2 regions of the Marinobacter salinisoli genome follow, and region 1 is predicted to be linked to the other one. Evidence: predicted binding sites of a transcription regulator. Region 1 holds the regulator's gene; the other holds the start of a gene.
The links. The regulator sigma-54, encoded in region 1, starts transcription at its own class of promoters, with help from an activator protein. The targets are predictions, from matches to a motif close to ANTGGCATNNANNTTGCTNT.
Positions count from the first base shown of each region.

Region 2: glnK (P-II family nitrogen regulator) is a predicted target of sigma-54. The motif match lies at 4,632-4,651, and genes of this name have one in related genera.

Region 1 covers NZ_CP071247.1:3,360,339-3,368,036, forward strand. The annotation lists gene lptC (LPS export ABC transporter periplasmic protein LptC) at 1-404, shown strand, start outside; gene lptA (lipopolysaccharide transport periplasmic protein LptA) at 388-945, shown strand; gene lptB (LPS export ABC transporter ATP-binding protein) at 923-1,648, shown strand; gene LPB19_RS15335 (RNA polymerase factor sigma-54) at 1,806-3,335, shown strand; gene hpf (ribosome hibernation promoting factor) at 3,445-3,753, shown strand; gene ptsN (PTS IIA-like nitrogen regulatory protein PtsN) at 3,838-4,308, shown strand; gene rapZ (RNase adapter RapZ) at 4,337-5,221, shown strand; gene LPB19_RS15355 (HPr family phosphocarrier protein) at 5,229-5,498, shown strand; gene mgtE (magnesium transporter) at 5,594-6,955, shown strand; gene yjgA (ribosome biogenesis factor YjgA) at 6,990-7,520, shown strand; gene LPB19_RS15370 (carbon-nitrogen hydrolase family protein) at 7,542-7,698, opposite strand, start outside.
Region 2 covers NZ_CP071247.1:1,270,680-1,278,377, reverse strand. The annotation lists gene rdgB (RdgB/HAM1 family non-canonical purine NTP pyrophosphatase) at 1-19, shown strand, start outside; gene hemW (radical SAM family heme chaperone HemW) at 24-1,172, shown strand; gene LPB19_RS05760 (hypothetical protein) at 1,199-1,705, shown strand; gene trmB (tRNA (guanosine(46)-N7)-methyltransferase TrmB) at 1,716-2,450, opposite strand; gene LPB19_RS05750 (YifB family Mg chelatase-like AAA ATPase) at 2,524-4,053, opposite strand; gene LPB19_RS05745 (accessory factor UbiK family protein) at 4,123-4,377, opposite strand; gene glnK (P-II family nitrogen regulator) at 4,761-5,099, shown strand; gene LPB19_RS05735 (ammonium transporter) at 5,167-6,450, shown strand; gene LPB19_RS05730 (DUF6316 family protein) at 6,529-6,723, opposite strand; gene speE (polyamine aminopropyltransferase) at 6,824-7,698, opposite strand, start outside.

The sequences.
Region 1 (7,698 bases):
ACGAGGCCGGCGAGCTGGAAATCCAGTTCACCAGCCCGCGTATTGAACAGTTTGAAGAGGGCAACCTGGCCACCGTTGAGGCCCCAAAAGCCAATATTTTCAGCGAGCAGGCCGGCTCGCCCTGGCAAATCGAAGCCGAAGACGGCAGCCTGCTGCAGAACGAGGGGATATTGTACCTGACCGGCAACGTGCGAGTGTTTCAGCAATTGGGGGAGCGGGAAACCGTCCTGACCACAGAATCCCTCACGCTGGATAACGATCTGGGTATCGTTTACACCGAAGCGCCGGTTACCATAGCCGACAAAATCGGGGTAACCCGGTCCAAAGGTATGAAAGCATGGATCGACGAACGCATTGTGGAACTCAAATCCCAGGTGGAAGGACGTTATGAAACAGGCAAATAAGCGGCTCCGAGGGGCGCTGGCACTCACCTTCGCGCTGACACTTACCGGCCCTGCCGCCGCCTTTAGCCTGGACTCCGACCAACCGATCAGGGTCAGCGCAGACAGCGCCCGGCTGGATGATGGCCAGGGCATAGCCACATACAGCGGCGACGTCGAACTGGTTCAGGGTAAAACCCGCCTGACCGCAGACCGGGTTGTGCTTTACCGGTCCGGAAATGATCTCAACCGGGTGGAAGCCACCGGCAGCCCTGCTCGCTACCAGCAGCCAGCCCGGGACGGATCGGGTGAAACCGATGCGCGGGCGCTTAGTATTAAGTGGTCCGCCTCGGATAATGAACTGACGTTCGAGCGAGACGCCATCATACAGCAGAACGGGAACCTGTTCCGCGGAGAGGTCATTCATTATGATACCGTCCGTCGAGTTGTAACCGCCGAGGGTGGCAGCGAAACCAGCTCCGGTCGAGGCCGTGTCGAAATGGTCATTCAGCCACGTAGCACCAGCAAAAAACAGGGATCCGATGGCAGTTCTGAGAGCCAGTAATCTGGCGAAAAGCTACAAACAGAAAAAAGTGGTTATTGACGTCTCGCTGGAGATTCGCAGCGGCGAGATCGTTGGCCTGCTCGGCCCCAACGGCGCAGGTAAAACGACCTGCTTCTACATGATTGTGGGTCTGGTGCCTGCCGATCATGGCCGCATCACCATCGACGGACAGGACATCACACCCCTGCCCATGCACGGTCGCGCGAGAAAAGGCATTGGATACCTGCCCCAAGAGGCCTCGGTGTTCCGAAAACTGTCAGTACGTGACAACATCATGGCAATCCTGGAAACCCGGAAACGCCTGAGCCGAAGCGAGCGCGAACACAAGCTCGAAGAACTGCTGGAAGAATTCCACATTACCCACATCCGTGACAGCGCCGGCATGGCACTGTCCGGTGGTGAGCGCCGGCGCGTGGAAATTGCCCGTGCACTGGCCATGGAGCCGGCTTTTATCCTGCTCGATGAGCCCTTCGCCGGGGTCGATCCCATATCGGTCAGCGACATCAAACACATTATCCGACACCTCCGGGATAAAGGCATTGGCGTGCTGATTACCGACCACAATGTCCGGGAAACCCTGGACATCTGCGAAACCGCGTATATTGTGTCCGGCGGGCACATTATTGCCTCTGGAAACGCCGAGAGCATCCTCGCCAATCAACAGGTGAAGGAAGTCTATCTCGGGGACGAATTCCGACTGTGACACCCTGCACCAGATTGTCTTGGCAATCGCTACCGAGTAAACTCGGCAAAGAACTTGCTAGCCGGCGAAAATTCCGCAACCGCTGGTCTCATATAGAGTTTTACTACACATTCCGTAATCGCGTGAGCTGATGAGTAACGGATCCTGAACCATGGTGATGAAAGCCTCTTTACAGTTAAAGCTGGGTCAAAGCCTGACGATGACCCCCCAGCTTCAACAGGCGATCCGGCTACTGCAGCTATCTACCCTCGATCTCCAACAAGAGATCCAGCAGGCACTGGAATCCAACCCAATGCTGGAAACGTCGGAAGACGACGACAACCAGCCAGACACCACCAGTGACGACGCTGAAAAGGCCGAGAGCTCCGCTGAGAGCGAAGTAACCGGAGACGCCGCGCCAGACCCCGAGCAAGATTGGGACGAACCGGATACCGGCCCCGACTGGTCCACCGAGAATGACGCACCGGACAACATTCCCGACGATCTCCCGGTAGACACAGCCTGGGACGACATCTATCAATCAGCACCGGCGTCGGCCGCTCGTAACGATGACGAAAATGATCACGACTTCGAGACCCGGAATTCACCGACTGAGACCCTGCACGATCACCTGCTGTGGCAGCTGAACCTGACCCCTCTCAGTGAACGAGACGCAGCTGTTGCCCATGCCCTGCTGGATGCGGTCGATGATCGTGGCTATCTGACCAGCCCGCTGGAAGAAATCCACGCCGGCCTGATGGATGAGCAGGACGAGGATCCGCTGGAACTCGACGAAGTGGAGGCGGTACTGCACCGTCTGCAGCATTTCGATCCGTCAGGCGTATTTGCCCGGGATTTGCAGGAATGCCTGCTTATCCAGCTGAACCAGTTACCACCGGAAACCCCTTGGCTGCCGCAGGCAAGACTGGTTATTACCCACTACATTAACCTGCTGGGCAACCGTGATTACGCGCAACTGCTTCGCCGGAGCCGGCTGAAAGAAGACCAGCTTCGTGACGTGCTCGCCCTGATCACGAATCTCAACCCGCGTCCGGGTGATGTTATCGATCAGGCGGAACCCGATTACGTGATTCCCGATGTAATTGTCCGGAAACACAATGGCCGCTGGCGGGTTGAGCTAAACCCCGAGATTGCACCGCGCATCCGCGTCAATGCGAGCTATGCTTCATTAATAAAGCGGGCGGACAGCAGCGCCGACAATACCTATCTCAGAGATCAGCTGCAGGAAGCCAAGTGGTTCATCAAAAGTCTGCAAAGCAGAAACGAAACGCTGCTGAAGGTGGCTACGCGCATCGTCGAGCACCAGCAGGGGTTTCTGGATCAGGGCGAAGAGGCGATGAAACCGCTCATCCTGTCCGATATTGCGCAGGCGGTGGAAATGCATGAATCGACGATCTCCCGGGTGACCACGCAGAAATACATGCACACTCCCCGGGGTATTTTCGAGCTGAAGTATTTTTTCTCGAGCCACGTCAGTACAGACGAAGGCGGGGAGTGTTCTTCGACGGCCATCCGTGCAATGATCAAGAAACTGATCGCAGCGGAAACACCAAAAAAGCCGTTGAGCGACAGCAAAATTGCGGCCATGCTAGGAGAACAGGGCATCAGGGTGGCGCGACGCACGGTAGCCAAATACCGGGAAGCCATGCACATTCCGCCATCCAACGAACGAAAAAGACTGGTTTAGGGGAATACGGTCTGCCAAGGCTGCCCCTGAACAATTTCGCTGGCGCACACCGCTGCGCTGGCTTTCAGCCCGGCCCATTGGGACGGCATGATGACAACAGGAGACGCCTATGCAACTCAACATTTCAGGCCATCATGTAGAACTGACTCCCGCACTCAAGGATTACGTTTCAGAGAAGTTCGAAAAGCTGGAGCGGCACTTTGATCACATCAACAACTGCCAGGTTACCCTGGAGGTCGAGAAAGTGCGCCAGATGGCGGAAGCAACCATGCATGTGGTTGGTGGTGAAATTCACGCAAAGGCTGAAAATGATGACATGTATGCGGCAATTGATTCCCTGATTGATAAGCTTGACCGTCAGATCCTCAAGCACAAGGAAAAGAACGTGGAGCGAAAGCACGGCAACGGTTCCCGGTAGCCAGAGCTTTCACCAGCATTAGCCAAGAGCGCTGCGGCACGGTTACCCTGCCGCAGCTTTTTTTAACCGACCTGCAGTCGATTCATGAGCGACACATCCCTGACAATTGACAATATCCTTTTGCCCGAACTGACGCTTTGCAAAGTTTCTGCATCAAGCAAGAAACGGGTGCTGGAATTTATTGCCGACCAAATCCATCAGCACGACAGCACGCTCAACGAAAGCCAGATTTTCAATAATCTTGTTGCGCGGGAGCGTCTGGGCAGCACCGGCATTGGCCAGGGCATCGCCATTCCCCACTGCCGGCTCGAAGGGCTCGATCGGGTCATTGGCGTCCTGGTAACCCTGGAGGAGGGTATCGAGTTCGACGCCATCGACAATCAGCCCGTTGACCTTATCTTTGCCCTGATCGTGCCGAAAGAAGCCACCAGCGAGCATCTCGAACTGCTTAGCCAGCTGGCCGAGAAGTTCAACGAACGGATCTTTTGTGACCGGCTTCGCCAATGCGATGCACCCGGCACCCTTTACCAGCAGATGACCGCAACGAATTCGTAACCATCCACTCAGGGAGGCTGAACCCACCATGAAACTGATCGTTGTCAGTGGCAGGTCTGGTTCCGGTAAAAGTACAGCACTCCATGTCCTTGAGGATCTTGGCTATTACTGTATCGACAACCTTCCCATTGGATTGTTGTCGCCCCTGACCCAACAAGCGACCGACCAGGCCAAGCCGGGTCGACTCAGCAAAATGGCCGTCAGCATTGATGCCCGCAACCTGTCTAGCGAGCTGAGCAATTTCGAAGACATTCATGAGCGACTCAAAGGCACCGGTTTGACGGTCGAGGTTATTTTCCTCGATGCGGACGAACAGTCCCTGCTTCAGCGCTTCCACGCGACACGACGCAAGCACCCTCTGAGTGATGAGAAAACCTCCCTCCGGGAAGCCATCCACAACGAAAAGAAATTGCTCGAACCCCTCTCCAAGCTGGCAGACTTGTATATCGACACCACCGGCACCTCGATTTACGAGTTGCGCGACATGGTCAAACAGAGGGTCGTAGGGCGCAAAGATCAGGAACTGGCGCTGCTTTTTCAATCCTTTGGCTTCAAGCATGGCGTGCCACTGGATTCGGACTACGTGTTCGATGTGCGCTGTCTGCCCAACCCCTATTGGGACCACAGCCTGCGAACCTATACCGGCCTGGACCAACCGGTAATCGACTTTCTAGAGCAGGAACCTGCCAGCCGGAAAATGGTTGATGACCTGATCGGTTTTCTTGAGAGCTGGCTTCCGGCGTTTGCCGACAGCAACCGCAGTTACATGACCATTTCGATCGGCTGCACAGGCGGCCAGCACCGTTCGGTGTTTGTCAGTGAGCAACTGCGCGAGCATTTCCAAAAGCGCTACAGCAACGTGCAGGTCCGGCACTCTGAACTCCCGCACCTGCAATTGCCGGAACACAACTGAACTCGCCATGATTCGCCGCCCCATCACCATCATTAACAAGTTAGGCCTGCACGCCCGCGCTACGGCTAAGCTGGTGGCCAAAGCGTCGGAATTCGACAGCAGTGTCCGAATTCACGGCAAAGGCCGGGACGTGGACGCCAAGAACATCATGCAAGTGATGTTGCTGGCCGCCAGCAAGGGTACCGAGGTCGAATTGGTCGCCGATGGGCCCGATGAGGAGGCTGCGGTTGAGGCGCTGACCGACCTCATCAACGATTATTTTGGTGAAGGAGAATAAGGCGCTTCAAGGGCGCAGCATTTACCTGAAAGTCCCCCTCACCAATAGACTCTAACTCCGCTATAATGCAGGCGTTTTCTGACTGCAGGTAATCCATGACCGATATTCTGGAAAAAAGTCAGGCTCGCCAGCGACTCCGCTCCCTGAGTGAAGCCCTCGACAGCGGATCGCTGAAACAGGTCGCCCGGATCCTCAACGGTGGCCTGAGCCCCAGTGATATTGCCCACCTTCTGGAATCGTCCCCTCCGCGCCAGCGCGCCCTGCTCTGGAACCTGGTGGACAAACAACTCGAAGGTGAGGTTCTCCAGTACCTGAGCGATGATATCCGGGGCTATTTCCTGAGCCAGCTGAACGCCCAGGAACTGGCGGATATCATCGAGGACTTTGAGTCCGACGACCTCGCTGACCTTCTGCAACAGTTGCCCGATACCGTTATCCAGGAAGTTCTGGATACCATGGACGAGCAGGATCGTCAGCGGGTAGAGGAAGTCCTGTCCTATCCGGAGGACACCGCCGGCGGTCTGATGAACACGGACACCATCACCGTCCGCCCCGACATCAGCATCGACGTTGTCCTGCGATACCTGCGCAGACACCGCAACCTGCCTCCGATGACCGACAGCCTCATTGTGGTCAGCCGTCGGGATGATTTCATCGGTATGCTGCCCATTACCACCATGCTCGTGTCCAACCCGGCGGCCACCGTGCGGGAAGTGATGGATACAGACATTGAGCCTATCCCGGTTGCTCTGACCGACACCAAGGTCGCAACCCTGTTTGAACGCTACGACCTGATCTCGGCGCCGGTTGTGAATGACGATGGCAAGCTGCTGGGCCGAATCACCATCGATGACGTGGTCGACGTTATCCGCGAGGACGCCGACCACTCCCTGATGAGCATGGCTGGTCTCGACGAAGACGAAGATACCTTTGCGCCCGTGTGGAAAACCACCAAACGGCGTGCCGTTTGGCTCGGGATCAACCTGATTACCGCCTTCATCGCCGCCGGCGTGATCGGGCTGTTTGAGGAAACCATTTCCAAGGTCGTCGCACTGGCGGTGTTAATGCCCATTGTCGCCAGCATGGGCGGCATTGCCGGCAGCCAGACGCTAACCTTGGTGATACGAGGCATGGCCGTAGGCCAAATCAGTGGCGCGAACGTGGGCTGGCTGCTCAACCGGGAGTTTCTCTCTGGCGTCCTGAACGGTTTATTCTGGGCGCTGGTCGTCGCAGCAGCGGCGGCGCTCTGGTTCAATGACCTGCTGATTGGCGGCATCATCGCCGCCGCTCTGGTTATAAATCTGGTCGCGGCAGCGCTGGTGGGTACAGTTCTGCCCCTGTTTCTCAAATCCCGTAACATTGACCCGGCGTTGGCCGGCAGCGTTATCCTGACAACGGTCACCGATGTGGTGGGCTTCATGGCTTTTCTGGGCCTTGCCACCGTGTTCTACGGCTAACAGTCGGTCTCTGACCTAACCCTACGGATCCATCATGAGCGAACACGATTCCTACGAAGAAGACGAGCTTGGTAAGAGCAAATCCCAACTCAAGCGCGAGATGCACGCACTGCAAGACCTCGGCAAGCGAATGCTGGAATTGAGCAAGGAGCAGTTGGAAACCCTGCCGATCAGCGAATCCCTGAAGTCGGCGGTGGAGCAGTCACACCGGATCCGACAGAACGAGGCTCGCCGGCGCCATTTGCAATACATCGGCAAGATCATTCGTCGTGAGGACGACCCCGAAAGCCTCAAGCGGGCGATCGATGCCTTCGACGCCGGCAGCGAGGAACACACCCGTCGTCATCATCTGGCCGAGCGTTGGCGGGATCGAATGATTGCCGAAGGCGACAGTGTGGTCGGGGAGTTTTTCAACTACTGCCCGACCTCTGACCTGCAACACCTTCGTAACCTGGCCCGAAACGCCAGAAAAGACGTGGAAAAGGAAAAGAACACCGGGCAGGCGAAAAAACTCTTCCGCTACTTGCGCGAGTGCATTGACGACGCCGAAGCCGCCAATCCGTGAAAAAAGACGGAAGCAGCTACGCTAAAGCCGGCGATGCTCCCACACGGGCATCCGCTTTCTGAGTTCCGCAAGCTGCTCCATATTCAGCTCTCCGCATACCAGCCCCGGCCCCTCGCGATCGATTTCAGAAACTACCCTGCCCCAGGGATCACAGATCAGCGAGTGGCCATAGGTTTTG
Region 2 (7,698 bases), 1.6 Mb from region 1:
GCTCAGAGCGGGAGCCTGAACCGGTGACCGCCCCTGTCCCGGTGGCGGTTACGCCGCCCCTCAGTCTGTATATCCATGTGCCCTGGTGCGTGCGCAAATGCCCCTATTGTGATTTCAACTCCCACGCCGTGCGCGATGAGATCCCCGAAGCCGCTTACCTTCAGGCCCTGGCGGAAGACCTGCAACAGGATCTTGCGCTCGCCAACGGCCGGGAAATACAGACCATATTCATCGGCGGCGGTACCCCCTCGCTGATGAGCGGTGAGTTCTACCGGAGGCTGTTCGCCGAACTCAGCTCACGACTGGTGATCGCCGACGATGCAGAGATCACACTCGAAGCCAACCCCGGCACCCTGGAACAGGGGCGCTTCGAAAGCTTCCGGGAATCCGGTATTAACCGGCTGTCCATTGGCGTGCAGAGTTTCAAGCCGGAGCATCTGAAGACCCTGGGCCGAATCCATACCCGGGATGCCGCTCACAAGGCCATTGAAGCCGCCCGTCAGGCCGGGTTCGACAACTTCAACATTGATCTTATGCATGGCCTGCCCGAACAGACTCCGGAGGATGCCCTGAGGGACCTGCAGGCGGCCCTGGAGCACCAGCCACCCCACCTGTCCTGGTATCAGCTGACCATCGAACCCAACACCGAGTTTTTCAGCCGGCCACCGAGGCTGCCGGACGATGAGCGCTTGTGGGACATCTATCAGCAGGGTGCCGAATTTTTGCACGCGCAGGGTTTTCGGGATTACGAGGTATCGGCCTGGTCACAGCCCGGCATGGCGTCGAGCCACAACCTGAACTACTGGACGTTCGGCGATTATCTGGCGCTGGGAGCCGGAGCCCACGGCAAAGTGAGTCTTGCGGACGGCCGCATTCGACGCTACTGGAAAACCCGGCAACCGGAGGCTTACCTGAAGCGGATTGGCAGTCGTACCGCCGGGTCGGAGGAGATCGCCCCCAGTGAGCGACCGCTGGAATTCCTGATGAATGCCCTGCGACTCACCGAAGGGGTAGACGAAAGGCTTTTTGCCGGTCGCACAGGTTTGCCGCTATCCTCAGTGCAAGAGACGATTGATCAACTGCGTGATGAGAAACTGCTGAAACCGGACCGGTTGCAGACGACTGAACTGGGACAGCGTTACCTGAACAGCCTGCTGGAGCGTTTTCTGTAATGGACCATCCCCGAGGATGGGCGGCCATGCCGCCGAAGCTCAAAATCCTGCTGGTCGCAACCCTGTTGGTGCTGGCCGCACTCTGGTTGATCAACCAACCGTTGCAAACGTCCTCTGCGCCCCAGGGCGTGGTGAGTTTCCAGGTCGCGGGCACAGCCGATCAGGCGCACGCCATCCTGTTAAGCTGGCAACGTGACGGTGAAACCTGGGCCAAAAGCTACCTGTGGCTGAGCCTGCTCTTTATCCCCATCTACCTGATCACCCTGCTCCGGCTCACGGGCCATCTGATGCGAGACCGCCCGGGTGTGAGGGAGCGCATGGTCGGCCGCTGGGTTCGAACGCTGTTTGTCACCGCCGCCATCAGCGATCTGGTGGAAAACATCCTGTTGCTGAATAACTTCAATCCGCCCAGCGACACGTTCAGCCTGTGGGCCACGATCTTTGCCCTGATCAAGTACGCCGGGCTGATGCTGGGCATCGCAGGCCTGATCATTATCCGGGCAGCCCGACGCCACCCGTTAGAACATCACTGATCGGAAACGATCAATTGGTGCGGTAAAAAAGCAAGTCCCACACCCCGTGCCCCAGGCGCTCGCCTCGCTTCTCGAACTTGGTGATGGGCCGGGTGTCTGGCCGGGGCGAATAACCGCCGTCTTCCTGGGTATTGGCAAAGCCTTCGGCTTCAACCATTACTTCCATCATATGCTCGGCGTAGTTTTCCCAATCCGTGGCCAGATGAAGGATGCCACCAACGCGCAGCTTGTGACGGATGCGTTGAACAAATTCCGACTGCACCAGGCGACGCTTATGATGTTTTTTCTTCGGCCAGGGGTCCGGGAAGAAGATCATGACCTGATCCAGACACGCATCCGGCAGGCACAGATCGATCACGTCGTTTACATCGATGTTGTAGACGCGAACGTTCTCCAGCCCCCGCTCGTCGACGTCCTTCAGTAGCGAACCGACACCGGGGAGATGCACCTCCACACCGATGAAATCCTGCTCTGGTGCGGCCTCCGCCATTTCGGCCAGAGACTTGCCCATGCCAAAACCAATTTCCAGGTTCAGAACGGCGTCACGGCCAAACACCTGACGTGGATCGATCATGCCGTCTTCACGGGTCAGTCCGTACTGCGACCACAGTCGATCGAATGCCTTTTTCTGCCCTTCAGTCATTCTGCCCTGACGCAGAACGAAGCTACGAATCCCTCGGCGCGTCGTTACCGGCGAATCCGACGCCTTGTCGTTCGAATCGGGCGGTGTTTTCTGGTCGGTCATTTGAAATCCTCAAGCGCTGGCTGCGGGTTTAAAGTAACGAGAACAAACACACAGTTTACCAGAGTCCGTTCCATCAGGAGGACACCGGCGAGCGGTTTGGCTGCTGGCGATCCAGCTGACGATAGCCCAGAGCTTCTGCCAGGTGGCACTGGCTCAGTGTGGCCGCATCGTCCAGATCCGCCAGCGTTCGCGCAACGCGCAAGATCCGATGCAATGCCCGGGCGGACAACCCCAACCGGTTCATCGCGCCCGTCAGCATCTGCTCGTTCGCCGAATCCAGCCCGCACGCTTCCTGCAACGCTCGGCCGGTGAGCATCGCGTTGATGCCGCCCCGATGATCCTGCCGCTCCCGGGCCTGCAGCACCCGCTCGCGCACCACGGCACTGCACTCACCCGGGGCGCCACTGTGTAACAGAACATCGGCAGACTGAACCGGCACCTCCACATGCATATCGAACCGATCCAGCAAAGGGCCCGACACCCTGGCGCGGTATCGAAGCACCTGCTGCGCAGAACACTGACACTCCCGTGTCGGATGCCCCAGAAAACCACAGGGGCATGGATTCATGGCACCGACCAGCTGAAACCGGGCTGGAAAAATCACCTGACGCGCTGCACGGCTGATGGCGATGACTCCCGACTCCATGGGCTCGCGGAGTACCTCCAATACCTTGCGCTCAAATTCAGGCAACTCGTCGAGAAACAGTACGCCACCATGGGCCAGAGAGATTTCCCCCGGCCGCGGGTTGCTGCCGCCCCCCACCATGGCAACCGCAGACGCCGTGTGGTGAGGGGCTCGAAAAGGCGGCAATCGCCACTGCTCGGGTGGCACCGGGTGCCCCGACACAGAGTGAATGGCCGCCACCTCCAGCGCGGCAGACGTGTGCAAGCATGGCAGAAGCCCCGGTAGCCGGCTTGCGAGCATACTCTTGCCGGTACCCGGAGGCCCGAAAAAGAGCAGATTGTGCTGGCCCGCTGCCGCTACCTCGAGCGCCCTTCGGGGCACGTGCTGCCCCCGCACATCGGCCAGGTCCGGAGTTTCGACCGGTGCTTGCCCGGGTGCAACCGGTGCAGGCGGGACCGGACCGAGCTTTGATTGTCCCGTGATATGCCCGCAAACCTCCAACAGGTGGCCGGCGGCCAATACCTCTCCCTCACTGACCAGGGATGCTTCCAGCGCGTTCGCCAAAGGCACCATAATGGCCCGGCCCGCCTCGGTGGCGGCGACAGCGGCGGGCAATACACCACTCAGGGCACGCAACGCGCCATCGAGCGACAGTTCACCTACGAACTCGAGACGCTCCAGCGGTTCGCTCGGTAACTGACCGGACGCCGCCAGAATGCCGATAGCAATGGGAAGATCGAATCGTGCGCCTTCTTTGGGCAGATCCGCTGGCGCCAGATTGATGGTGATGCGACGGGCAGGGAATTCGAAACCGGCATTCAGCAGAGCGCTACGCACCCGTTCCCGGCTCTCGCGGACCGCGGTTTCCGGCATTCCGACGATGGACAGCGCAGGCAGACCTCCGGAGAGGTGGACCTCGACGGTGACACTGGGGGCAACCACGCCGACACTGGCGCGGGAATGGACAATCGCAAGCATGACAACCTTCCATGGTTTCATGGGTTACAGACACTTCCGGGCCCGGCATCCTGCCAGGCAAACCGGCGTTTATTTCGCCTTGAGCTGCTGCTCCAACTCCGCCACGCGCTGCTCCAGCGCGTCGACTTTTTCACGGGTTTTCAACAACACAGCCTGTTGGGCGTCGAACTCTTCGCGGGTAACCAGTTCCAGCCGGGCCAGCACAGACATCACCGTTGCTCGGGCGTGGGTTTCGAAGTCTTCTCTGGCGGCACGGGCCATGTCCGGCACGAACTGACCAAACTGGCCCTGCAACTGGGCAAAAATATCCTGTGGACCTTTCACGAACGGCTTCCTCTTGGTAGCTCACCTCAATTCCGGCACGGCCTGACGCCAACTCTGCCGTCTAGGGGCGCAGTGTATCACAAGGGCCTCTGGCGAGCGTGTGATGACCCAGACAGAGACCCACCTGGGGACCTTGAACAAGGGTGGTGCCAAATCGAGCTATTTAGGTGCACAATGCTCTTTATTGGTGCGCACTTTTGCGCCAATCTGGGACAGGCATTGCCCAGGACATTGATATATAATGTTTTTTTTGCGTTGGCACACCCAATGCTTTCTACCTCGTACGCAATCCGCACAGTTGATGTGCGAGGTGGCAGCATCCCGAACCCATCAGTCGGCCGCCAGGCCCTCACTGCTGGGCCGGCTTTACCAAGGAGACAGCAATGAAACTTGTGACAGCGATCATTAAGCCTTTCAAGCTGGATGATGTCCGTGAGGCACTATCCGAGATTGGCGTTCAAGGTGTAACCGTCACTGAAGTCAAAGGCTTCGGTCGGCAGAAAGGACACACAGAGCTCTACCGTGGCGCGGAATACGTGGTGGATTTCCTCCCGAAGGTCAAAGTAGAAGTTGCCATTGGCGACAACCTGCTGGACCAGGTGATCGAGTCCATCACCAAGGCAGCCAACACCGGCAAGATCGGTGACGGCAAAATTTTTGTTACAGAACTGGAGCAGGCCATCCGGATCCGGACAGGCGAAACCGGCGAAGAAGCGGTGTGATCCGGATCTGACAGAACTGCCAACGCAAATTTTTTAACCGAATCAAGCCTTGTGCGGAGGGCTTAAAATGGAAAGTAATCTTAATCATATTTTTGAATTGCAGTACGCAATGGACACGTTCTACTTCCTGATTTGCGGCGCGCTGGTCATGTGGATGGCCGCGGGTTTTGCCATGCTGGAAGCAGGTCTTGTCCGTGCCAAAAACACCACTGAAATCCTGACCAAAAACGTCGCCCTGTTCGCAATCGCCTGTACCATGTACCTGATTTGCGGCTACGACATCATGTACGGCGGTGGCCTGTTCCTTGACGGCATCACTACCGTTGCTGAAATGGACGACGCAGCTATTGCAGGCGTTATCGCAGCATCCACCGAAGCCGGTTTCGGCGACATGGGTGAGTACAGCGGTGCTTCCGACTTCTTCTTCCAGGTTGTGTTCGTAGCAACCGCTATGTCCATCGTATCCGGTGCCGTTGCCGAGCGTATGAAACTGTGGGCCTTCCTGCTGTTTGCCGTTGTTATGACTGGCTTCATCTACCCGATGGAAGGCGCCTGGACCTGGAACGGTGACGCAGTATTCGGCATGTTCGAGCTGAACTACAGTGACTACGCCGGTTCCGGTATTGTTCACATGGCTGGTGCTGCTGCTGCCCTGGCGGGTGTGCTGGTGCTGGGTCCGCGCGCCGGCAAGTACGGCGCTAACGGTCAGATCAACGCCTTCCCGGGCGCCAACCTGCCGCTGGCAACCCTCGGTACCTTCATCCTGTGGATGGGCTGGTTCGGCTTTAACGGCGGTTCCACGCTGAAGCTGGGTGGCATCGGCGTTGCCAACGAAGTTGCTAACGTGTTCCTGAACACCAACGCTGCCGCCGCGGGCGGTCTGATCACAGCTCTGGTGGTTGCTCGCATCATGTTCGGCAAAGCCGACCTGACCATGGCCCTGAACGGTGCCCTGGCTGGCCTGGTTGCGATCACTGCCGAGCCGGCTGATCCGTCTCCGCTGCTGGCGACCGTCATCGGTGCCATCGGTGGCGCGATCGTAGTCTTCTCCATCGTGTTCATGGACAAGATCCGCATTGACGATCCGGTTGGTGCCATCTCCGTTCACGGTGTGGTTGGTATCTGGGGTATCTTCGCGGTACTGCTGTCCGACGCCGACGCGACCTTCATGGGTCAGCTGGTAGGCACCCTGACCATCTTCATCTGGGTCTTCGTTACCAGCCTGATCACCTGGTTGGTCATCAAGGCCATCATGGGCATCCGTGTCAGCGAAGAAGACGAGTACGAAGGTGTGGATCTGTCCGAGTGCGGTATGGAAGCCTATCCGGAGTGGGTTAACGCCCGTCAGTAATCAACTGACTGCAAACGAAAGGGGCGCCCGATGGGCGCCCCTTTTTTGTGCCAGCAAACGTTACTTTACGGACACCGCTCAACGCACTCCGTGATACAGCGAATCATCCGAGTGACGCAGATACAGCAGCAGTACCGTTTCCGCTTCTTGGTGTGTGTCATAGGGCCCTTCCACCGACCCTTCCCGGGTCTGAAAGAACCACTTACCGTTTACCAGTGAAAACCGGTCGCTGCGGAACCAGTGCTTCTCAGACTCTCCTTTGCGCACATCCATCACTAGACTCTCCTTGCTCAATGCTGACCGGGTCGATGCAATTTTCGACCACATCGTTTTTGAGTCTAGACCGAGAGCAGACCTTGTCTAGCGATAAACCTTACCCTTCACCCGGCTGAACCGGATCGCCAAGGCTTTCCGCCATGAACTGCGGCATCGCCAGCGCACCGCGGTGGACACCCGCGTTGTAATAGCGAGTCACAAACGGCCGGTTATCGGCATCCTCTTCCCGGAAATACTGCACAGGCTTGTGCTTGCCAGCCATGGTGCAGCTCCACCACCCGGTCGGATACACCGGTTGCGGGAACGGCAGGGTGTGGACGTGATCGAAGCCAGCCTTGCGCAGATCGGTGTGAATGGACTTGATGATGGAATCGGTGTGCAGCATCGGCGATTCGCTTTGCTGGACAATCAGTCCGCCCTCGTTCAGCGCCAGCAGCGCATCCCGATAGAAATCCAGCGCAAACAGGCCCTCGGCCGGCCCCACTGGATCCGTGCTGTCAATGATGATCAGATCCAGGCTGCCGGGGGCTACATCCCGAATCCACTGGATGCCGTCGCCGAAAAAGAAATTGGCCCGGGGGTCCTCGTTGGACTCACAGAGTTCCGGGAAGTATTTTTCGGACATGCGGGTCACCCGCTCGTCAATTTCAACCTGCCAGGCTTCTTCCACGCCAGGATGCTTGAGCACCTCCTTCAAGGTCCCGCAGTCACCGCCACCAATGATGGCGACTTTCTTCGGATCCCGGTGGGTAAACAGCGCCGGATGGGTCATCATCTCGTGGTACAGGAAGTTGTCGCGAGAGGTCAGCATCACGCACCCGTCCAGCACCATCAGATTGCCGAAGGTTTCGGTCTCATAGATTTCGAGTTTCTGGAACGGCGTCTGCTCTTCATGCAGTTTTTGCTTGATCTGCAGGGAAAAAGCGGTTCCCTGATCCTGGAAGATTTCGGTAAACCAGCCTTCGTTCAATG